One region of the Pseudoalteromonas sp. 5Ae-yellow genome, then DNA from elsewhere that is predicted to be linked to it. Evidence: predicted binding sites of a transcription regulator. Region 1 holds the regulator's gene; each other region holds the start of a gene.
The links. Region 1 encodes sigma-54, which starts transcription at its own class of promoters, with help from an activator protein. Its sites were predicted from a motif close to GTTGGCACGNNNNTNGNNT; they were not measured.
Positions count from the first base shown of each region.

Region 1 (6,111 bases):
TAGTCACCTGTTTTAGTTGCTGTAGTGGGTAATCTTGTTCAAAAGCTTCAGGCATTGGCGTCCTTTATAAATTTTTATATTACTTTATGGGGAGAGGTGAGTTAACTGGCGTCACTAACCGTATTTATTTTATATATCTGTTTTAGTTGGGGCATTAGTAATGCGAGCATTATTTTTATAACTGTTTATTCTTGTTCATTAAAACGTTGTGCTATTAATTCTCCAACAGCATGTAAAGCTTGCTCAGAATCGGGGCCTTTACATACAACTTTTACTTCTTTGCCTTGGCTACTTTCAAGTAACATTAATGCAAGTACGCTATCGCCTGCAGCTTCTTTGTCATCTTGAAATAATGTAATTGTCGCATCAAACTGCACTGCTAATTGGGCAAGCACGGTGGCTGCTCTGGCGTGCAATCCTAATTTGTTTTTTATTAAAAAAGTGTCTTCACAATGCATAACTTACTCTACCTAAGCTGAACAGGTGATTATTCAGCTATATTATTTTTCTTGTTCGCGATGGCGAATTTTAACATTGGGATGTGTCATTGCAAAACTTTCACCGATAGTTTGCGCTAAATATACAGAGCGATGTTGTCCGCCTGTACACCCAATAGCAATGGTTAAATAACTGCGGTTATTTCGCTCTAAGTGCGGTAACCATGTTTGTACAAATGTCTGAATTTGCCATGTGAATTTTTGCACTATGCTGTGATTGGCCAAATAATCTTTAACGGGTTGATCTAACCCATTTAAAGGTTTTAATTCAGGTTCCCAATGTGGATTTGGTAAAAAGCGTGCATCAAATACGTAATCTGCTTCTTTTGGTATACCGTATTTAAAACCAAACGATTCAAACGTGACAATTAGTTGCTTATCTTTTTTACCTAAAATCTTTTCACGAATAGATTCTGCAAGTTGGTGAACGCTTAAATCAGTTGTGTCTATCATAAAGTCGGCGCGGGTGATTAATACATCAAGTAATTCTTTTTCTTTTTTGATGGCTAAATCAAGAGGCAGCGAGTCAATTGATAGTGGGTGTAACCTGCGTGTTTCTGAAAAGCGTTTTATTAATGTTTGATCGTCGCTATCTAAATAAAATAACGTAGGATTTGCAAAGCCTGGTAAGTATTCAAAAATATCGTTAAATTCATCTTGCTCTTTAGGGATGTTGCGCACATCAATGCTAACAGCAATTTTATCGTAGCTATCAGACACACTGCGAACTAATGAAGGAAGCAAGTTAACTGGAATATTATCTACGCAATAATAACCTAAATCTTCTACAATGCGTAAAGCAACCGACTTTCCAGAACCAGAACGGCCGCTTATGATAATTAACTCCATTTAACACCCTTTATAAAACTATGATTGATCGACAATAACTTGGTAAAGCTCAGCATCTGATTTTGCACAGCGTAACTGTTTACAAAAATCTTTGTTGTTTAGTTTATCAGCAATGGTTGCGAGAGTCTTTAAGTGCTGTTGGTTATCGCCATCTGGTACGATGAGTGCGACAAAAATATCAACAGGACGATTATCTATTGCATCAAAATTTATTGGAGTTTCGCTAACGAGTACTAAAGCTAAAGGCTCTTCTGCACCGCTCATTCGACCATGAGGAATGGCAATGCCACGCCCAATACCTGTACTACCCAGTTTCTCTCTGCTCATTAAAGCAGTAAGGATATCCTGTTGCGGTAAATACGGAAGTTTGTCGTGAGCAAGTTCGCTAATGAACTCTAAAATTCTTTTTTTGCTATTAAAAAGGACCGCAGCTTTGCTGCAGTCCTGGCATATAAGTGAGCTTAATTTCATCATATTAGTGTCGAGCAAGCTTCTCTTTGTGTTTAATCACTTGTCGATCGAGCTTGTCGATCAACGAGTCAATGGCGGCATACATATCTTGATGTTCCGTAGAGGCAAATAGCTCAGCACCACTTACATGTATTGTGGCTTCTGCTTTTTGATTTAATTTTTCTACATCGAGAATGACATGAACATTATTAATATGATCAGAGTGTCTTTCTAGCTTCGCAAATTTGGTATTAATATAGTCTCTTAGTGAATCGGTTAATTCTACGTGACGACCAGTTAAGTTTAGTTGCATAAGCATTACCCTCTTTGTTTAGCGTCTTAAATCAAACTTTTACGTTGATTTGACGGTGGAATAGCCAGAGACTCGCGGTATTTTGCGATTGTACGTCTCGCTACTTTAATTCCTTGCTCAGCCAATATATCCGCTATTTTGCTATCACTCAATGGTTTTGCTGAGTTTTCTGCTGCGATTAATTTTCTGATGAGCGCACGTATTGCTGTAGATGAACATTCACCCCCATTTTCGGTGCTTACATGGCTTGAGAAAAAGTATTTAAGCTCAAATATGCCACGAGGTGTATGCATATATTTTTGAGTTGTTACGCGCGAAATTGTTGATTCGTGCATTTCGACCATTTCAGCAACATCATTTAAAACCATTGGTTTCATGGCCTCAGGGCCGTGTTCAAAAAAGCCTTGTTGCTGCTTAACAATACAATTAGTTACTTTTAATAGTGTGTCGTTTCTACTTTCTAAGCTTTTAATAAACCATTTAGCTTCTTGTAAATGTGAGCGAATAAACTGGCTGTCACCACTGGATTTTACAGTGCGAGACATTGCAGCGTATTGGCTATTAACACGAATTTTAGGCATGCTATCTGGATTTAACTCAACAACCCAGCGGCCTTTAATTTTTTTAACTGACACATCAGGAATAACATACTCAGATTCTTCTCTTACAATAGTATCTGCAGGCTTAGGGCTAAGAGTATGTATTAATGTCATTACTTCTTTAAGCTCTTCTTCTTTGAGTTTAGTCTTCTTCATTAATGTACGATAGTCACGAGCTGCTAATAAATCAATATGCTCGGTTAAAATCATTTTCGTTTCATTAATGTAAGGTGTTTCTTTATCAAACTGGTTAAGCTGAATACATAAACACTCTTGTAAACTACGTGCAGCAATACCGACAGGATCAAACAGTTGGATGCGCTTTAATACAGCTTCAATTTCATCAAGTTCAACTTCGTTATCTTCTTCGTTTTCTTGATTAAAGCTTTCTAAAATCTCTTCGCAGCTTAGTGTTAAAATACCTGAATCATCAACTGCTTCTACAATCGCAATAGCAATAGCTTCATCGGTAGGACTAAATGGCGTTAATTGTAACTGCCACATTAAGTACTCGTGGAGCGTCTCTGTTGAGGCGCCTTGGTAGATTGACTCGTCTTCAGGCATTGGACCTGATGATGCTGCAGGAGCAGCACTCATGTACTCATCCCAGCTAACATCCATAGCCATGTCGTCACTTAGCGTGTCTTTTGCAAGTGCTTCACCACTATCTTGTTCGTATTCGCTTGGAGCATCGTCGGCCGATGCGCTAACAGTTATGTCATCGGTATCTGCTTTTTGCTCGTTTTTACCAGCAGCGTCTTCGGAATAGTCTGGTTCTTCAACCTCTAATAGCGGGTTGCTGTCGAGAGCTTCTTGTATTTCTTGCTGGAGATCCAATGTACTGAGTTGCAACAAACGAATAGCTTGTTGCAGCTGTGGAGTCATTGTAAGTTGCTGGCCCATGCGCAGCTGTAGTGATTGCCTCATGTATCTCTAACAATCCTTTTATGTTGTTATAATTAATACTAGCAGATGCTTAAAGACATGGCGTAAATGTTACAGCCTAAATTGCTCGCCTAAGTAAACATCGCGTACTGTTTTATCATTTAATACGTGTTCTGGAGTACCTGATGCAATCAGCTCCCCATGAGAAACAATGTAGGCTTTTTCACAAACATCAAGGGTTTCTCTTACGTTATGATCGGTAATTAATACACCAATCCCACGATTTTTGAGATGTTCTATTATTTTCTTTATATCTAATACCGAAATCGGGTCAACACCTGCAAATGGTTCATCCAATAATATAAATTTAGGATCGGCTGCCAGCGCACGTGCTATTTCCACGCGGCGACGTTCGCCACCCGATAACGCCATACCTTGGCTATCACGAATGTGTTGTATGCTAAATTCATCTAATAATTTATCGAGAGTGTCTTCTCGGGCTTGTTTATTTAACTCTTTGCGTGTTTCTAAAATAGCCATTAAGTTTTGATAAACAGTCAGTTTTCTAAAAATTGAAGACTCTTGTGGTAAGTAGCCAATGCCTAATCTAGCACGACTATGCATAGGTAAAAGAGTAATATCGTTATCATCGATAGAAATTTTACCTTTGTCGCTAGGTACAAGTCCCACAATCATATAAAACGTGGTGGTTTTACCTGCGCCGTTAGGACCAAGTAAACCAACAATACTGCCAGCTTTTACTTCAAGGCCAACGTTTTTGACAACTTCACGACCTTTATAGCTCTTTGCTAATAGCTCTGCTTTTAATGTACTCATGGCTGACCTTTATCGTCTTTTTTACTTTTTTTAGTTTCGATTGGTACTAAAATTGTGTGAACGCGGTCAGTTGAGTTTTCATCTTTTTCGGCACTGATTAGCTGTTGTTCTATATCGTAGGTAATACTTTTGGCATTAATTTTTTGTCCTGCTTGCGATACTTGTGCATTACCAACGAGCGTTAAAAAACGTTTAGATACATCGTAACGAACTTCGTCTGCACTGGCGCTCATAGTTGTGCCATCTGATTGCTTCTCTTCAAAGCGAGCAGGGCTACCCGTGGCAATTAATAGTTGCTGGTTATCACCTAGTTCATCGCGCTTATGTACTTCGAGGCGGTCTGCTGTAATTCGGCGATTACCGTGAATAATCTCAACGTTTTTCTCAAAAATACCCACGTTAGTTTTTAATTGGCCTTCTTGCTTATCGGCGCTTATTGAAATTTGATTTGCAGCAGATAGCGAGTTTTGCTCTGCAGCACTACTATTAAACGCTATTATAAGTGTAGGAATAATAAGTGATTTTAATATTTTATTGGTCATAGTATATGGTTCGCGTATGGTTAATTAGTTTTATCACTTCGGTTTTTAAATCGGCTTCAAGGCCTTTGCCGGTGATTTTTAAATTGGGTCCAGTGATGATGACTGGTTGCTCCGAGCGCATTGTTAATAGCTTTATATCTACCTGAATATTATCAGCATTGATTTTGTCTATCATGGCGTTATCAGTTAAGTTTTTGGCAACCACGTTACCTTCTAAAATTAATTGTTTGTCTTCGTATAATGTTGCTTCGTCTGCATTTATTTGCCACGTTTGCTTTTCGTTATATAAAGTAAAAATGGGTTTTTCAAAAAACGTGAAACCTAATTGCTGATATAGTTCCATTTTAGCCGCAGTTACTTTGTGGCTGATTGTACCTTGTTCGTCATAGGCTGTTTGTTTGAGTTCAATGGCTATGTAATCAGGCTTGGCAATAACTTCAGGCTCAGTCTGAGGCAAAATATTTGGTTGTGTAAAATAAGGGTACCAAAGCCAAACCATACAGCTAATGAATAAAACGCTTAATATTATGCGCGCTGCATTCATGAACTAGTGCCTTGTGTAGTCAACGCTTTACCATTTTCAAGCATAAGTAAGTCGGTGAGCTCTCTTACTGCACCAAAGCCGCCAGGCATTTGCGTTACATAGTGTGATAAACGTTTAATAAGTGGATGGGCATCATTTACTGCAACAGCAAAGCCGACTAATTCCATAACGGGCATGTCAGGGCCATCATCACCGATATAAGCAATTTGTTCATCGCTAAGGTTGAGTTTGTCTTTTAATTGTTGATAGGCAATGAGCTTATTTTCTTGACCTTGATAAATATGCTGTACGGTTAAGCTGCTCATACGTTGTTGCACTATTTGTGAATGACGACCAGTAATTACAGCCACTTCAAAGCCACTGTTTATAAGCGCTTTAATGCCAAAACCATCTTTTGTATTAAATGCTTTTAGCTCTTCACCTTGATTACCAAGATAAATACGGCCATCAGAAAATACACCATCAATATCGCATATAAGTAGCTTTACTTTTTTAGCGCGTGCTTTTGCATCATCGCTCAGCGGTTGATAGAGTTCTTCAAATTGCATTTATAATACTCCTGCTTTTAATAGGTCTTGCATGTTTAATGCGCCAA
Region 1 is NZ_JACGWD010000008.1:10,275-16,385, forward strand. Features, by position in the region: gene mgtE (magnesium transporter) at 1-55, opposite strand, end outside; gene H4J63_RS03760 (HPr family phosphocarrier protein) at 186-458, opposite strand; gene rapZ (RNase adapter RapZ) at 501-1,346, opposite strand; gene ptsN (PTS IIA-like nitrogen regulatory protein PtsN) at 1,365-1,817, opposite strand; gene hpf (ribosome hibernation promoting factor) at 1,822-2,109, opposite strand; gene H4J63_RS03780 (RNA polymerase factor sigma-54) at 2,136-3,635, opposite strand; gene lptB (LPS export ABC transporter ATP-binding protein) at 3,705-4,430, opposite strand; gene lptA (lipopolysaccharide transport periplasmic protein LptA) at 4,427-4,972, opposite strand; gene lptC (LPS export ABC transporter periplasmic protein LptC) at 4,962-5,516, opposite strand; gene kdsC (3-deoxy-manno-octulosonate-8-phosphatase KdsC) at 5,513-6,064, opposite strand; gene H4J63_RS03805 (KpsF/GutQ family sugar-phosphate isomerase) at 6,065-6,111, opposite strand, start outside.

Region 2 (6,111 bases), on a different contig from region 1:
TGCCGGCTGTACCATAGGCGCTATTTTCATAATGACTTTATATTTGTAGAAGCAACTTTGAAAGATGCTCCTTCAGTACCTGTTGAGGCCGAATATAGGACATACTTTCCAGTAGTTGATGGCCTAAAGCCAACAATAAAGCGCATTATTAATCATTTTGATTTTAAAGCCTCATTTGTAAATTTAGAGCGTGATATTCGCCTTCTTGTTAAAGCATTTTATAAACAAGCACCCGATACACATCACCAACCTTGGCAAATGCGCTTTGATATTTTGCACACGCCTTTTTATCGTAATAAAGCAGCTTATATAGTAGGTCGTGTTGTTTCAAAAAGTGGTGTTCAGCCTTTTATAATCGCCGTATTACACGATGAAGATAACGGATTGTATTTAGATGCACTTTTAACTAAGTCATCTCAAATGCGTGTTATTTTTGGCTTTGCCCGCGCCTACTTTATGGTAGAGACTCATGCGCCTTCAGCACTTGTCCGGTTTTTGAATCAGCTTATGCCAAACAAAACACTTGCTGAGCTCTATAATGCAGTGGGTTTTCATAAGCAGGGGAAAACTGAGTTTTATCGAGAGTTTTTAAATCACTTATCTCACTCAAGTGATGAGTTTACAATTGCTCCGGGTACACCAGGTATGGTGATGATGGTATTTACCCTCCCCTCATTTGGTTATGTTTTTAAAATAATAAAAGACAAATTTGGTGAAAGTAAGCCCTTTGGCCGTGATACCGTATTAAAGCGCTATCAACTAGTAAAAAACCATGATCGCGTTGGCAGAATGGCCGACACCATAGAGTATTCTAACGTCGTATTTCCTTTGGCACGTTTTGATAGTAATTTACTTGCGCAATTGCATAAAACAATTGGCTCATCAATGGTAATTGAAGGCGAATGGTTGATCATCAAGCATTTGTATATTGAACGGCGCATGACACCACTCAATTTATTTTTAGAGAATGCTGATGAAGAAAGTGCCGCTGACGCAATTGAAGAGTACGGGCAAGCCCTAAAAGAAATGATTGCCGTTAATATATTTCCTGGCGATATGCTCTTAAAAAACTTTGGTGTAAGTAAGCACAAACGTATTATTTTTTACGATTACGATGAAGTTCAATACCTAACCGATATGAACTTTAGAGCATTACCAAAAGCAAAGAGTTACGATGATTATTTAATGGATGAGCAAAGTTACTCTGTTGCACCACAAGACGTATTTCCAGAGCAGTTATGTACCTTTGTAATGCCTAATCCTATGTATAAAAAGTTTTTCCTCAGCACTCATCCAGAGCTTATAGATGTTAGCTTTTGGAAGCAGGCACAACAAAATATAAAAAATGGTCAGGTAAGTCATATTTACCCATACCCGACAGCACAGCGATTTATTCACCACTGGTAAGCGCTAAAGGACACACACAATGAATATAAGTAAAATAGATTTAAATTTACTCGTTTATCTCGATACATTGCTCCGAGAATGCAACGTAACACGCGCTGCTAATCAATTGAGTATTACGCAACCCGCAATGAGTAATGGCCTTAAACGACTTCGTAACCTATTTAACGACCCTATTTTAGTTCGTACCAGCGATGGTATGGTGCCTACCGAGCGTGCTTTAGAGTTACAACCCGTTATTCGTGGCATATTAATGACGCTTGAAGAAACTCTAGCACCTAATAGAGAATTTGAGGCAAGCCAGAGTAAACGTGTATTTAGAATAATGGCCAGTGATTACGCTGCAAGTACGTTAGCGCCAAAGCTTTTAAGTAAACTACACGAAGAAGCCCCCGATACTACTTTAGATATACTCACACCAAGTGACGTAACCTTTCATGACGTAGAAAACGGTAAAGTAGATATGGCAATCAACCGCTTTGAAAACTTACCTCAGTCTTTTCATCATAAACGTATTTGGAAAGACAGTTTTTGCTGCTTAGTTAAGGCCGACAACCCTATTATTGAGAGCTTTAGCCTCGACAGCTACTTAAAAGCACGCCATATATGGGTGAGTAAAACAGGTTTTGGTGTAGGTGTGGGCATGGACCCTAAAGATGTGCAAAAACTCGGCTGGGTAGACGAAGCACTTGCCCACTTTGGTAAACATCGTAACATTGCCACTTTTACGCGTAACTATCATGTAGCGATTCATTTAGCTAAAGAGAAAAACTTGATTGCGACCCTTCCTTCAAAAGCCGCAAATATATACTTAGATGATCCGGGGCTTAAAATTTTAGAGCCACCGTTTCCAATTCCTCCTTTTGAGCTTGATATGATTTGGAGCCCACTGCTGCATCGCGATGCGAGCCATATCTGGTTACGCCAAAAAGTAGCTGAGGTAGCTGAAGAGCTAAAATAACTTTATTACACAATATAATGTAAAAATTGCTAGGTTAATACTTTCCTCATTAACTTAGCCCCTTCCTGTAATAAAATTAAACCAATAAAATCAAATGACTACATAAAAACAAAAACGTGGAACGTACATTGCTTTTATTAAATTGAACTATACATTCATTTAATAAAAGAGGTCATTATGAACACCCATCAAGGATCAGAAGTAAATCATATTACTGACATCATTCAAGTTATGAACAGCGGCATCGATTTTTATCAAAAAGCACAGGAAAAAGTTGAAGACCCTGCTATTGGCGCACTTTTTCAGCGTATGATAGATGCCCGAAAAGTGAGTGTTGAGCGCTTGCAGCCATATGCAATTAATGAAAAAGGCGAACGCGAAGATGGCTCATCTTTCGCAGTTGAAGCACGACGTGCGTACACAGCCCTATTGACTACTTTCACCTCACACAACGACAGCACGTATGTAAAAGAGCTTGAAGAAGTAGAAGATAAAACCCTTGAAGAAATTAAAGCAGCAATGAATAAACCGCAACCAGCTGACTGCGAAGCTGCACTGGCTAAAACATTATTAACAATGCAAAGCTGCCATGCAGAAATGAGCCGTATGCAAAAGCATTAAGCTTACATAGCTCACAACTAGAACCCAGCCTCGAGCTGGGTTTTTTATTGCCTCTAATACAACGCCTCGCTTCACATCGTATTTAAAGTATATTGTTTAAGAAATTCATTTTGAATGGGCTTGATGATCATCAATAAAATCAGCCCAAGCTAATACCAATCTGCTTATATATGGGGTCTATTTAACGTTAAGAAAATTACGCTAGAACTAGGCAAAAGTTTTTATATCTAGTTGTTCTAAATAAAAAACTTTTAACGACGTTATAGTGCAATTTAATTCGTTAAATTGATCAAAGATTTATGCAGGTTGGTATAAAACCAAAAAAAGGGCCTTACGGCCCTTTGAGTTAAATAACGAAAGGGAGGTTATTAATTAAAAACGGTATTCTGCACCTACGTAGTAGTAAGCACCGTTAAATCCAAATGGAGCCGAGCGACGTGAGTAGTCAAACACACCTGAGCTACTTATTACTGTGTTGCCACTAGCATCCACAATAGTACCTGAGCGAGAGTTACCTATTTCGTTTTTATCTGGGTAAACGTCAAACAAGTTATTTGCACCAATGTTTACCGACAAATCTTCAGTAACGAAGTAGTTAACTTTAACGTCAGTTAAAATTTCTGCGCCATACGTTTGACGTCCGCCATCTTCTACTGTGTACTCACCAAAGCGATTAAGTGACAGGTTAACTGTCCAATCATCACGTTGATAAAGTGCACTTAAGTTAATACGATCCTCTGGTTGCCACTCTTCTATAATAGAGATATCTTCCGCTGAAAATATATCGTCTACACTTACTGTCTCAAGGCTTGAGCCAGCAGGAGAAAATAACGATACAACATCTGTTTTAGTGAAGTTAGCTGCAAGTGTAAAATCAAGCGTACCGCCTAAACCTTCAGTGTTCCACGTTGCTACAAAATCAACACCACGAGTTTCAGTATCAGCACCATTTAAGAAAAACTGCCCTACGCCAGCCCCCGCACTATTTAATGCAGCATCAAGGCTTGTAGATAACCCTTTACCTAAGCGATCACTAATTACAATACGGTCGTCAATATCAATCGAGTAGTAATCAACGGTTACATTAATATTATCGGTAACGTTATACACAATACCTAAACTACGGTTTTGTGATTTTTCTTCTTTAAGTTTTGGAATACCTAAACTTTGCGCAAGTGTTGAATCATTTCTAAATGTACCAACTTCTTCTGCAACTAAATTCCCATTAGTATCAACAACAAATTGTGTGCTTACGTTATTAAAGTAAAGCTGCTGCATTGAAGGCGCTCTAAATCCTGAGCTTAATGCACCACGTAATGAAATATCGTCGGTAATAGACCAGTTACCAGCAAGTTTAAAGTTTACTGTATCGCCAAAACCTTTGTAGTTATCGTAGCGAAGTGCACCAGATAAAATCACATCTTCAATTACATAAGATTCTGCATCTACGTAAAATGAAATTACATCACGTGACTCATCCACTGAAGACGCAGGTGATGAACCACCAAAACCTTGTGAACCACCCGATGCATCTTCAGAGCCAACACCGCCACTTAAACCGCTGTAAATACTTACACCATTTAATGTGTCGTAATCGCGGTACGCATATTCATTACCTTCTAAAATACGGTATTCATCAGTACGTATTTCAGCACCCATTGCTAACGAATAATCATCAAAGTTTTGCGTAAAATCAATATTGATTGTTTGCAGTGATAATTCCATGCCGTAAGCGTACGCTTCACGTGGAATAGTTGTACGAATATCAGCTGCACTTAAGCCTTGGTCATAACGTAAAAAGTTAGCGTATGAGGCATTGATAGTGTCACTTGTAGTGTAATCAATGCTGTTCTCACCATAGGTGTAAGATAAATCAAGGCTTGCATCGTTATCAAATTCAGTTTTATAACCAAAGTTGTACGAGATATCGTCGATAGTTGTGTTGATTTTTGGTAAGAAACCTAGCGGAATCGTTGCATCGTTATCTTGTAGTACTGGGTTACCGCCTGCATTTGCATTATGACGGAAAAATGCAGCCGACTCATTTTCGCGTGTTGAGTAAGTAATAAAGCCGTAAAGCTCGCCATCACCTAACTCGTAACCGGTATTAATTGTTAAACCAAACTGCTGAGAATCAGCATCACCAATTCTAAAGGTATCACGATCGGCTGTCAGCTCACGCGGATCACCAGCAAGTAAAGTGCCGTCACTTAGTTCTGTACAACCATAAAACTGACAAGAGCCATGTAAACCGGCACGGTTAGTCGGTGCACGGTCACGGTAATTGATAGTTGTATTTAAATAACCGTCATCACCTAGCGCAAAGCCTTTATTAAAATCAAGGTTAATGGTTTCGCCATCGCCTTCAGAATATTGACCGTAGTTAATAGCCGCTTTGCCACCTTCGCTACCATCTTTGAGCACAATATTAATAACACCAGCAATGGCATCAGAACCATACTGAGCAGCAGCGCCATCACGTAATACTTCAATGCGTTTAATTGCAGAAGCTGGAATTGCATTCATGTCAGTACCTGCGGTACCACGCCCAACAGAGCCATTAATATGAATAATACTTGCTTGATGACGACGTTTGCCGTTAATTAACACCAATGTTTGATCGGGACCTAAACCGCGAAGTGTCGCAGGTCTTAAAGCATCAGTACCGTCACTAATTGCAGAGCTTGAAAAGTTAAATGAAGGGGCGATAGACTGTAGCATACGACCAACTTCTGTTTGGCCCGTATTTTCAAGCGCTTCTGCACTTAAGATATCTACTGGAACGGGTAAATCTTCAACTGAACGTCCTGCTACACGGCTACCGACAATAGCAATTTTTTCAATTTTTTCTTGAGCGACTTCTTCTGCTGCGTTTACACCTTGCGAATTTACTGCAAGTAAAGCTGGTAATACTGCTGCACTGACCGCTGAAAGCTTCATCATGTTGTTATCATTCCTGTTGATTTGTTTGAGTTTTATACTCAGTAAACCATTTTGATCAACAACCGCATCGAGCTCAGTCCCACCTAATAATGCCTCTAGAGCATCTAGCTGAGTGTAAAATCCATAAACTGAATTTGCGTCATACTGCTTTGCCAACTCATAAGAAAACACCACGGTTTGCT
Region 2 is NZ_JACGWD010000005.1:50,120-56,230, reverse strand. Features, by position in the region: gene aceK (bifunctional isocitrate dehydrogenase kinase/phosphatase) at 1-1,407, shown strand, start outside; gene H4J63_RS02495 (LysR family transcriptional regulator) at 1,427-2,365, shown strand; gene H4J63_RS02490 (PA2169 family four-helix-bundle protein) at 2,543-2,986, shown strand; gene H4J63_RS02485 (TonB-dependent siderophore receptor) at 3,359-6,111, opposite strand, start outside.
Region 2: a site for sigma-54 is predicted at 2,481-2,499, ahead of H4J63_RS02490 (PA2169 family four-helix-bundle protein). Genes of this name have one in related genera too.

Region 3 (6,111 bases), on a different contig from region 1:
TTGCGCAAAGTTTTGCCAATACGGTACCTTACTCAGAAAGTATGGGCTTTATTACAGACTTAAGAGATGAGAGTAAAGTTGACTACCCTTACTATGTAACCGCACATGAAGTTGCTCACCAATGGTGGGGGCATCAAGTATCGGGGGCTAATGTAGAGGGCAGTGCCGTTATTTCTGAATCGCTCTCCCAATACAGTGCGCTTATGGTGCTAAAAAAACGCTTTGGCGCAGAGAAGCTTCGTAAATTCTTAAAGTACGAGTTAGATAAATACTTAATGGGCCGTACTGGCGAAGCCTTTGAAGAAATGCCACTATATAAAACGCAGGCTCAACAATACCTTCATTACAATAAAGGCTCAGTTGCGATGATGGCGATTTATGATCGTTTAGGTGAAGTACGCTTAAATGCAGCACTTAAAGCGTTTTTGAATGAGTTTAAATATCAATCAACGCCATATCCAACCACACTTGATTTACTTAGTTATTTAAAGCGAGATGCAACACAAGCTGAACAACGTTTTATTGATGATCAGTTTAAATATATAACGCTTTATGAGCTTGAAATGAAAGAAGTGTCGGTTACAGATGATGTTGATAGCGAAGGTTTTTATAAGGTAACACTGAGCGTTGAAGCAACTAAGCAGCATGCCGATGGCCAAGGTGAAGAAACCGAACAACCACTCGATGAGCTAATTGATATTGCATTATTTAGCGACGACCCTGAAAACTTACTCGCTGAAGACTTTGTTATTTATTCGCAAAAGCATCAAATAGTATCTGGTACCAATACTATTGAGCTAAAAGTAAAAGAAAAACCATTATTTGCAGGGGTTGATCCTTATATTAAGCTGGTCGACAAAGACAGTAAAAACAACTTAGCTAAGTTTTAAAGTCTATTTATTTACTAACCACTTAAACTGACTACTTTAAAGGCCGCATTTATGCGGCCTTTATGTGTAATAAACTGTATAAAACTTCATAGCGTTTCTACATATTCCCCACAGCTTTTTACGCTAATATTTTATGTTCTCTTATAAAGTTACCTTACTGGTATTTAGTTTATAAGGAAGAGTATGAAACCATTAATTATAGGGGCGATAGCATTAAGCCTCAGTGCTTGTTCTGCGGTAACCATTCAGCCACGGGCAACAGCAAAAATAACGAGCCAAGCTAATTACGAAGATAGCCGCCCATTTTATTTATGGGGATTAGTGGGTGAGCAGCGGGTAGACGTAAAACAAATATGCTCAAATACACCGGTTATTCAAATGCAGTCACAACAAACGTTTAGTGATGGAGCGCTGAGTTTAATTACGCTTGGAATATACTCGCCCCATACCATTAAAGTGTGGTGCCAAGAGCAAATACTAGGGGAGACATTATGAGCATCAAGCTATTTGCAGGCGGTTGCACACTGATTATTTTAACGGGGTGTACAAATATTTACTTTGATAACGGTATACAGAGCAAACTAAGCAATAAAACTCTAAAAAGCTCACAGTGGCATCATAATTTTGCACTTGCGTTGTACGAGGGATCAGAGCCGTTAGATTTAACAACACATTGCCCACAAGGGGAGTGGCAAAGCGTTCATACGTATAAATCGTTTACTAATGGTTTAGCTGAGGTGGTTGTGAATCAAATAGGCCCAGCTTGGTACCCTAAAACAGTAGAAGTACAATGTAATAAGGTACCATTTAAAGCAAAACAGCTATAAAACAAGAAAAGGGCCAAAAGGCCCTTCGTGTTGCAGCAAGTAACACATTCTTTCTTATAAATTAAAGTCTACAGAATAAGCAACGTAAGCTTTAATATCTGAATCATCCATATCTGTATCAGATAAACCAAAAGTGAAACCATCTTTCGAAATTGATACACCGTAATCTAAGATATTATCATCGCCAATAAAGTCACCAGAGTAGTGGCCTAAGTGAAGTGCCATTTCAGTGCCGTTACTGCCAACAGCAAAACCGTAATCAGCTGTCAGGTAAAGTGAATCACCAAAGTCTGTACCATCACCACTTGCAGCTGATGTTGCAAGTACTGAAGCACCAAATGTAAAGCCTTCAACACTGATGCTACCGTAAATTTCAGAGAAATCTGCGTCTGCTTCAGAAGCTGCGTCTGGGTAAGCGTAATAAATATAGCCAACATCGTAGCTAACGCTTTCGTTAATGTCGCCACCAAAGCCTGCGTATAAATCAAGCTCATAGGTCATTTCATCTGCCCACGATGCATTTGAAGCCCAAGTACCTGCATAAAAGCCCGATTCATTGGCGTAATCAATACCGCCTGAAATAGCTGCATCGCCCCCAGTTTGCTCTTGACCACGCCATAAGTAGTTTGATGTTGCCGCTGCGTTTGCTGTTACTTCAGCATGTACGGCTGTTGACGTTAAAGATGTTGCGCCCATTAATGCTATAGCACTTATAGCGATGGTTTTTTTTAGTTTTAGCATGTCCATTTCCCGTTATATGATTTTTGCTCGCCAAGGTTTTTATTATGTATTCGGAACCTTTAGGCTGACGGCTTTTTATTGTTTAACTAACGGGATAATTGCACTGTATGTGCCAGCTTCATTATTTTTTATTAAAAATTATTTTTTATTTATTAAAAACATGAGCTTGAATTTTATGAATAGGATGGGGATATAACATGAAGGAAGATGTTGCGCACATTGCTGGTGCATAAATTAACCTAGCCGCACCATAAAAGTACGGCTAAATTAGAAGATTTTAACCGAATATAGTGCGCATAAGGCTAATTGTTTCGTTTACGCTGCGACCTTTTTGTACTTCACTCACAATTGAATCACGTTTACTGCGAATGTGTTCAGGAATATCGTCAGCAGCAAGTGCACGGTCTACTAATATTTCTGCAGACTCTTTACCTCTACGCTGAGTTTTACCTGTTGTAGTTGTAGTACGTTTAGGCTTGGTTAGCAGTTTAATGTAGTTAGAGTTATCTGGTGTTTTAGCATCAGCGTAGTGAAAGAAACATGGAATTAATGCTTTAATAGCAACCAATTGTTCTTCTAACTCGTTACTAGGTTTAGCCATTTTGTACCATGACATAGCTTGAATACCTTTTACGATATCTTGCCAGTAACGTTCAAAATCACTATTTTTAAGTTTAGAAACACCAAGGGCACCACATAATGCATCTAATCGATTATTTGTAATCGGAGTAAATAAATCAGGGCGGCGCATTGCAAGCAGTCGTGTTGCAGGCGCAAGTGTTGGTTTTTCGTTGTTGTCGGTAAATATTTTTGAATAAGCAGCAACAAATTGTTGATACTCATATTGAGTAATATCACCTTCAAGTGGAATATTCACTAGTGCATCGTCAAAAGCACCTGGTAAATCACCAAGCATTTGATGGAAGCTCTTTGCACTCTTTGTAGATGCAAACCATTCAACGTCAAAGTTGTATGTGCTTGGATCAAGTGATGCCATGTGCTTACCGCTAAACGCAAGTAAGTCTTCAGGAATCATATCTTTAAGAGATTGTTCACGAATGCTTTTAATGTAGTCTACTAAGCGAAGCTGTTCATCAAGAGCAATAACGTCTTTGTGTTGTTCTACAAATACACTTACTACAGGCCACGGAGCAATACGTAAAGTTTTAACCTGTAAAAAGCTGATAGCTGAAATAAGCTGATCGTGTAGCTTCTTAAGTACTGGTAATTGCTGCGGCTCTAGTAAATCGTAGTTCATACGATCTCTGCTTGCACTTAGCAATTCGTAACACCAAGGTAAAAAATCATCAGGGTGGTTTTCTACTTTCACGGCCATAAGGTTAAGGCTTAATTCTGAAGATTGCTTCAGAATGTTCTGATAGATTTGATTTTCTTGTTCGCCTAGCGTCATTTTTGACGGTGAAATTAGCAGTTTTTTCATGCCTTGTAGAATCTCCGGTTTAGATATATATTTTTTTGCTGGTCTATTTTAGCGCAATTACGTTAATAACAACAGCGCTGTCCTCCATACGTTGTAATTGAAGTAGCTAAATCGGTGTTTTTGCTAATAGAATGAGACTAACGCTTTAACATGTATCAATCATTTTTATCTAGTACAAAGAGACTTTCAACTGAGGTATTAAAATGCTTTGCTATTTTTAGAGCAATTATTACCGAAGGGGTAAATCGTGCCGTTTCTACTGTACTAATAGTCTTACGTGAAACCGCAATTAGATCAGCCAAGTCTTGTTGAGAAAGGCCTGCTTCTTTGCGGTATTTTGCAATTTTATTTTGCACTTTTGCTCCTAATTTTTGCTTTGCCAAAGAATTGATACGCCGTATATTAAACTCATTACAGCAAGGTAAAATGTAGCCATCATGCTGTGAGATACTTCTAAAGCAAGAGTATCGGAGAGTAAGTACACGCCACCCATACTAAAAAGTAAGCCAAGCACGACATGTTTATAGGCAATAGTGTCGATGGTATTTAAATACTCATCTTTATATGTAAGGTGGTATTTCATTCTCCATGTAAACCCGCCTCTGATCACAAACATAAAGAATGAACCTAAAAAAGCAGCAGTTCCTAAAAACAATAGTGGGGCTGATGTTTGATTAAGCATTGGGTAAACACTAATGATTAATAAAGTGACCCCCATGAATAATGAAAACCATGCATTTTGGCCCATAAATTTTTCTTCACTTTTAATATCGTAATTAGACATAGCTCATTTCCTTTTAAAATTTTTACAATATGCAACCTTAAGGTATCAATGTAACCTTAAGGTTTCATTGGGTCAATATTTATTTGTAACCTAAAGGTATCAAAATGTTTCAGGGGCGATTCAGGATGGGAATGTAATATCTAATAAAAAGCTTTTTTATCAGAACGACAATGATTTTAAGGCTAACACTCGCTATGATAAGAACATTATTTGCACGTTTGAAAGGACGATCATGAAAACCTTACTTAAAATTGTAGGTGTAATACTTTTACTATGTATAGCACTAATTGTTGCCGCACCGTTTTTAATCCCTACTGATACTATTTTTAACAAAGTTTCAGAACAGGTAGAACAAACAACTGGGCGCACTCTCACTATTAAAGGTGATAAAACACTTAGCGTATTCCCTGCATTAAAGTTAGAACTTAACGACGTGCATTTTGCAAATATGGAACCAGGTTCGCGCGCCGATATGGCGAGTATGAAACAGCTTGCTGTACACATACCTTGGTTTTCATTATTTGGTGGTGAGTTTAAATTAGATAAGTTTGTTATAAACGAACCAAATATCCTATTAGAAACCGACAAAAATGGTAAAGCCAATTGGCAGTTGTTTGATGCAGTTGCAGAGCAACCAAAAGAGCAGAGCCAACCAGGTGAAGCGATAAAGCTTCCAGATAACTTTGATATTGAGTTAGGTGAGGTTGCTATTTATGGCGGCACATTCACTTATCTAGATGGTCAAACAGGTGCCAAACAACAAATTAGCGATTTAGAACTCGCTATTTTACTTCCTTCACTTCGTAAAACATTAGAAGTAAAAGGAGGTATTACTTATATGCAAGAGCGTTTTGATCTTGATATAAAATTAGATACTCCTGCTAAAGCAATTGAAGGTGCTACTTTTAATGTTAAACAAACCTTAGATTCTCGTTTAGTTGATTTAACGTTCGAAGGGAGCATAGCTAAGCAAGGTCAAGATATTAAAGGTCAGTTAGCACTAAGCGGTGAGTCTGTTAAAAGTATTGCGAAATGGCAAGGTGTAGAGCTAGACGCTAAAGACAATGCTTTTAACGGATTTAGTGTAAACGGTAAAATGCACCTACTAGGTGAGAAATTTAATTTAGAAGATTTAGTTGCGACGTTAGACGCATTAGAAATAAAAGGTAAGAGCGAGCTTAACCTAGGTAAGCGTTTAGCAGTAAATGCTGATATTGATTTAGGTATGCTTGACTTAAACCCATATCTACCTGAAGCAGTGGCAAAACAAGAAGAGCCAGAAGAGCAAGAAGATAAACCTGCAGAGCCAGTAGTATGGGATGACACTAAGATTGATTTACGTGCATTAAATTCACTAGATGCAAATGTAGTGATTCGTTCAAGTGGATTAAAAGCAAATGATATTAAATTAGGCGCAAATCAATTTAC
Region 3 is NZ_JACGWD010000038.1:25,143-31,253, forward strand. Features, by position in the region: gene H4J63_RS11515 (M1 family aminopeptidase) at 1-890, shown strand, start outside; gene H4J63_RS11520 (Bor family protein) at 1,074-1,385, shown strand; gene H4J63_RS11525 (Bor/Iss family lipoprotein) at 1,382-1,717, shown strand; gene H4J63_RS11530 (TorF family putative porin) at 1,772-2,458, opposite strand; gene H4J63_RS11535 (hypothetical protein) at 2,736-3,899, opposite strand; gene H4J63_RS11540 (helix-turn-helix transcriptional regulator) at 4,055-4,255, opposite strand; gene H4J63_RS11545 (hypothetical protein) at 4,264-4,683, opposite strand; gene H4J63_RS11550 (AsmA family protein) at 4,916-6,111, shown strand, end outside.
Region 3: a site for sigma-54 is predicted at 2,557-2,575, ahead of H4J63_RS11530 (TorF family putative porin). Genes of this name have one in related genera too.

Region 4 (6,111 bases), on a different contig from region 1:
TACTTTATCAAAATATTAATCAACCAGGTGGTCGTTCATCGCAAGATACCGAAATGCCATCGGGCTTAATGTTAGGTGCGGGTGCTAAAGTTGTAGCTAACCAAAAAGAGTTTACGCAAGGCAACATGTTGACCACCGAAAACTCACTAGATTGGATGATTTCTGGTGAAGGTTTTTTTGAAGTACTGCAACCAGATGGCAATATTGCTTACTCGCGCAATGGTCAGTTTACTACTGATGGCGATGGACGAATTGTAACATCGGGCGCTGGTTACGTTATTCAGCCAGAAATGAATGTACCTGATGACGCGCAATCAATTACAGTTTCGCAAGACGGCGAAGTATCTGTACGTGTTGCAGGGCAAGCCGATAACGTGGTCATTGGTCAGCTAACAATTAGTGACTTTATTAATCCATCGGGCCTTGAGCCAATTGGTCAAAACCTTTATACCGAAACTGCTGTAAGTGGTGCGCCGGTACAAGGTAACCCGGGTGTTGAAGGGTTAGGGAGCATTATTCAAGGCTCACTCGAAACTTCAAACGTAAATGTAACTGAAGAGCTAGTAAATCTAATCGAAACTCAGCGTATTTACGAAATGAACTCAAAAGTAATTTCGGCCGTTGACGAAATGATGAGTTACATTAATCAACAGCTTTAATAGAGTAGGGGGAATTATGCGTAATATTATTTTATTTACAGCGGGCACATTATTTTTAAGTGGCTGTATGTCTACGCAAAATAGTGAAGTAGTGCAGGACGACCCTTACTACGCACCTATGTACCCCGAGCCTATTTTAGAGCCGCTGGTAGCCACAGGTTCATTATTTAATACTCATACATCAAACGACTTATATTCTGATAAAAAAGCGCTACGTACTGGCGATATAATTACGGTTAAACTGCAAGAGTCTACTCAAGCAACAAAAGCCGCCAAAACAGAAACAGACAAAGAAACCGAGGCAAGCTTAGACCCTGTTATTGGATTAGGTGGCCTACCTGTCAATATAGGTGGTGACAGCATTCAGTTTGGTATTGGCAGCGATTCGTCGTTTACAGGCGATTCAAAATCGAACCAGTCAAACAGCTTAGTGGGCGATATTTCGGTTAATGTAATGCGCGTATTACCTAATGGTAACTTAGTTATACGCGGCGAAAAATGGCTAACGCTTAATACCGGCGAAGAGTTTATTCGTTTAGAAGGGCTAGTACGCCCCCAAGACGTAAGCGCCGATAATACGGTTGAATCAAACCGCATTGCTAATGCACGTATTCAATACTCAGGTAAAGGGCAAACGCAAGAAGCGCAAAGTCCTGGTTGGCTTACACGTTTCTTTAGCAGTTCGCTGTTTCCATTTTAGAGGGTAACAACATGAATAGCCTTAAAGCTTTATGTTTAGTTGTGTTATTAGGTTGGCAGTTTAGCGCCAGTGCTGAGCGCATAAAAGATGTGTCTATGGTTGAAGGCGTACGCTCTAACCAGCTAGTTGGTTATGGCTTAGTGGTTGGTTTACCTGGCACTGGCGAGCAGAATTCATATACACAACAAAGTTTTAGAGGCATGTTGAACAGCTTTGGTATTACGCTACCTTCAACTCAAAGTCCTAAAATTAAAAATGTTGCCGCTGTGGCGGTGCATGCAGAACTACCTGCATTTAGAAAGCCTGGGCAAGCAATCGATATTACGGTTTCTTCTATTGGTAGTGCAGGCAGCTTACGTGGCGGTACTTTACTACAAACTTTTTTAAAGGGTGTAGACGGTAACGTGTACGCAATTGCACAAGGTAGTTTAATTGTCGGTGGCTTAGGCGCACAAGGTCTTGATGGCAGTAAGGTTGTAATTAACACGCCTACAGTTGGTCGTATACCAAATGGCGCAACAGTGGAGCGCACCGTAGAAAGCCCATTTATGCAAGGCGATTACATTACCTTCAACCTAAACCGTCCAGACTTTACGACGGCAAAACGCCTAGAAAAAACAATTAATGACTTAGTTGGCCCAAATAGCGCACAAGCAATAGATTCTGTTTCTATTCGTGTTATAGCACCACGCGATGCATCCCAGCGTGTATCGTATTTATCAACACTCGAAAACTTAGAATTTAAACCAGCTGACATGGCCGCTAAAATTATAGTTAACTCGCGCACCGGTACAATTGTCATTGGCAAAAACGTTAAGCTTCAGCCTGCGGCTATAACTCATGGTGGCTTAACAGTAACAATTGCAGAACAACAAAATGTGTCACAACCAAACCCGCTAGCAAACGGTGATACAGTTGTCACGCAGCAAAGTATTATTGATGTAAACCAAGACGACTCGCGCGCCTTTGTATTTAATCCAGGTGTAAGCCTTGACGATTTAGTTCGCGCAATTAACGAAGTAGGCGCAGCGCCTGGTGACTTAATGGCTATTTTAGAAGCACTAAAAGAAGCCGGCGCAATTAACGGACAGTTAGTTGTTATATAAATAACCCAAGCCAATAAATAACGTATTACTTAAGCCCCATATTTTTGAAATTAGGGCTTTTTATTTACAGCAACTTAAGTTTATTATTTTTATCTTCCTTGTTTTATCTGTAGTGGCTCAATTTTTGCATTTTTAACTGCATTATTCATTTTGTGTCAAAAAGCCGATGGAAACTAATCACCTCGATAAACAAAACTTTTTTGATTTAGGCAACTTAGATTCACTTCGTAAAGAAGCCTTAACGAGCGGCGATGCATCAACTGATGCCTCTAAAGCTGCGCTCAAAAAAGCGGCCGCACAATTTGAAGCTATTTTTACGCAAATGTTGCTCAAAGGAATGCGCAAAGCTAACGAAGCATTTGAAGACAAAGACAGCCCATTTAATTCAAGTGGCGTAAAGTTTTTTGAAGAAATGCACGATCAGCAACTTTCAACAGAGCTTTCTTCAAATGGCTCGTTAGGCCTTGCCGATTTAATTGTTCAGCAGTTATCGCCTGAGTCTAAAAACTTTATGCCAGGCTCGGTGCTTAGAACAACCAACGATATCTTTAGCGATACGCAAGTCGGATCCGCGCTTCCTCATGAGCAAAAAAATAAGCAACCCGATCTTATCGTTAAGAGTACTAAAGCCGATATTGCTGAGCCTAAAGTCGATACTGCAGAGTCTAAAACCGATAGCCCAGCATTTAAAAATGCAGAAGAGTTTGTAAGTTCAGTGTGGGAACACGCTAAAACGGCAGCGCAAAAAATTGGTTTAAATCCTGCGGTAATGGTTGCACAAGCGGCACTTGAAACCGGTTGGGGTAAGCACATTATTAATAAAAATGACGGTGGCAGCTCAAATAACTTATTTAATATTAAGTCAGATAAAAGCTGGGAAGGCGATAAAGCAAGCAAAATAACGCTTGAGTTTGAGCAAGGCACACCCGTTAAAAAACAAGCCAGCTTTAGAGCCTACGATTCAATTAAAGACAGCGTGAACGACTTCGTTGATTTTTTAACGCAAAACCCACGCTACAAAGAAGCATTACAAAATACAGCTAAACCAAACGACTTTTTAGATTCATTACAAAAAGCAGGTTATGCAACCGATCCAAATTATGCCAGCAAAATAAAAAAAGTGCTCAATAGTAGTCAGCTAAAAGACATTGCGGCAAACGTGATCCGCCAAGGAGTAGAGTAACATGTCGTTTAATTTATTAAACATTGCCAGTTCTGGGGTTAGAGCAAGCTCGGAGCTATTGCAAACGACAAGTAAAAATATCGCCAATGTTAATACCGAAGGCTATGTGCGCGAGCGTACAGAGTTTACTACTATGGTTGATAACCAAGTAGGGCGAGGCGAAACATACCGATTATTAAACGAGTTTGCTCAGTCACAGCTAAATCGTGATACCTCTAATAAATCGTTTTTCGATCAGTTTATTACTGAGGCTAATCGAGTTGATACTATTTTTTCTGAAGAGTCGAATAATCTATCAACTGGTATTAACTCTTTATTTAATAACGTGCAAGAAGCACTAAATCAACCGTCATCTACCGTTGCCCGCTCATTAGTAATGACAGATGCGCAAAGCTTAATTGATCAAATGGATAGGCTTTCAGGCATCGTGCTTGATCAAAAAAGTATAGTGAACGAGCAGCTCGAAATATTTTCAGATGAAGCAAACTCACTCATTCAAAGTATTAGCACGCTAAATCAAAATATTGCAGCAGTTAATGGCACTAATAACGCCGCAGATGCCAGCTCTACCTATAACGAACGTGATAAAGCAATACGCGACTTATCAGAGCTAATAGACATAGAAACGCTTGATGGTCCAAATGGCGAAAAACTCGTTTTTATGGGCACAGGCGAAGCGGTTGTTATGCAAAATGGCGCATTTAACTTATTTTCGATGACAGGCGACCCTGATCCTAACTTTAAAGAATTCACGCTTGACGTTAATGGTGGCAAAGCTGTGCCGCTTGAAGTTGATGTAAGTAAGCTTAAAGGCAAAATTGGCGGCTTACTCGCTTTTAGAGATGACATATTAGTCCCTGCGCAAAACCAAATTGGTCAAATGGGCTTAGCGATAGCCGATGCATTTAACGAGCAAAACAAATTGGGTATGGATGCAACAGGCCAGCTAGGTGGTAATATTTTTAATATACCTACCGTTGGCGCTTATGCGTATCAAGCGAATACTGGTGATGCTGGTATGACTGCAACGGTAGAGCCCGGTAAAGGCAGTGAATTACCTGCCAGTGACTTTATTATTACTTATACGAGTGCGACATCGGTTTCTATTCAACCAGTAGATAATAAAGGCGAGCCGCTAGGTGACCCATCAGTTGCAGATATCCCAGCTGATGGGATCATAAATGCAGACGATATTCGAAATGCAGTCCCTTATCAAGCGGCAACAGCTACAACAGCAGAAGTATTAGCAACGGTAAAAGACTCCTTCGGACTACAATTAAATATAGATACAACCAAAACAGGTAACGTGGGTGATCAGTTTCAAATTAAGCTTAATTCTGACTCGGCTTCTAGCATTACGCTTGCAACAGGGCGCGCAGAAGATTTAGCACTAGCATCACCTATTCGTACAGCAAACAGTATAGATAATATAGGCACCGCTACTATTTCAGTGGGAGAAGTAACAAGCGTGACATCGGGTGGTTTTACCACCGCTCCCGGTTTGACCAATGGCGGTATTACCCTAGTTAAAACAGGCACTGCAAACGAATATCAAATTTTTGATGAAAATAATACGGCAACAACAATTATTATTCCACCGCCAGGCAATAATGTTTTATCTCAAGCAGGAACGCCATACAGCGATTATGGTTTTGATTTTGACATAGAAGGCACTCCAGCAACAGGCGACACCTTTACACTTGAGTTTAACGAAGGCGGCTTTGATGATAACCGTAATGGTTTAAAATTAGCTGACTTACAGAATGGTGAGTTAGTCCGTTTAAATGTAGAAACAACAGCAACGGCCGACAACCATAAAACGTTCAACCAAGCTTATTCAGGGTTAGTGAGTGATATAGGCGTTATAACTGGTCAAGCAATAACAAGCGGTAGTGCGTTTAATGCATTAGCAGAGCAGTCTGAGGCATGGTATGAATCACTATCGGGTGTAAACCTTGATGAAGAGGCTGCAAATTTACTGCGTTTTCAGCAATCATATTCAGCATCAGCTCAAGTTTTAGCAGCAGCTCAAGAAATTTTTGACACCTTATTAAATGCGGCGAGGTAATTATGCGTTTATCAAATAATTTAATGTACCAAAACAACATAAATAAAATACTCGACAACCAACAAGGTGTTGCAAATGCTCAAGAGCGAGTAACAACAGGTGAAAAGTATTTAACCACCTCAGAAGCGCCAGCTGCTATTTCGCAAGCTATGCTGTATTCAAATAAAATACAAACGAATGAGCAATACACTAAAAATATCGACCAGCTTACCGGCAGGCTAGAAACTGAAGAAAGCGTATTACAAAGCATAAATAGTAATATACAACAAGCGCAAGAGCTCACTATTCAGGCTGGTAATGGTGTTTACACCAAAGACGATTTAAAATCGATTGCATCAGAGCTTAGTGGCATTCAACAAACGTTAGCTAATTTAATGAACACCCGCTCAGAAGAC
Region 4 is NZ_JACGWD010000050.1:18,036-24,146, forward strand. Features, by position in the region: gene flgG (flagellar basal-body rod protein FlgG) at 1-659, shown strand, start outside; gene flgH (flagellar basal body L-ring protein FlgH) at 676-1,359, shown strand; gene H4J63_RS13720 (flagellar basal body P-ring protein FlgI) at 1,371-2,465, shown strand; gene flgJ (flagellar assembly peptidoglycan hydrolase FlgJ) at 2,632-3,648, shown strand; gene flgK (flagellar hook-associated protein FlgK) at 3,650-5,716, shown strand; gene flgL (flagellar hook-associated protein FlgL) at 5,719-6,111, shown strand, end outside.
Region 4: a site for sigma-54 is predicted at 2,577-2,595, ahead of flgJ (flagellar assembly peptidoglycan hydrolase FlgJ). Genes of this name have one in related genera too.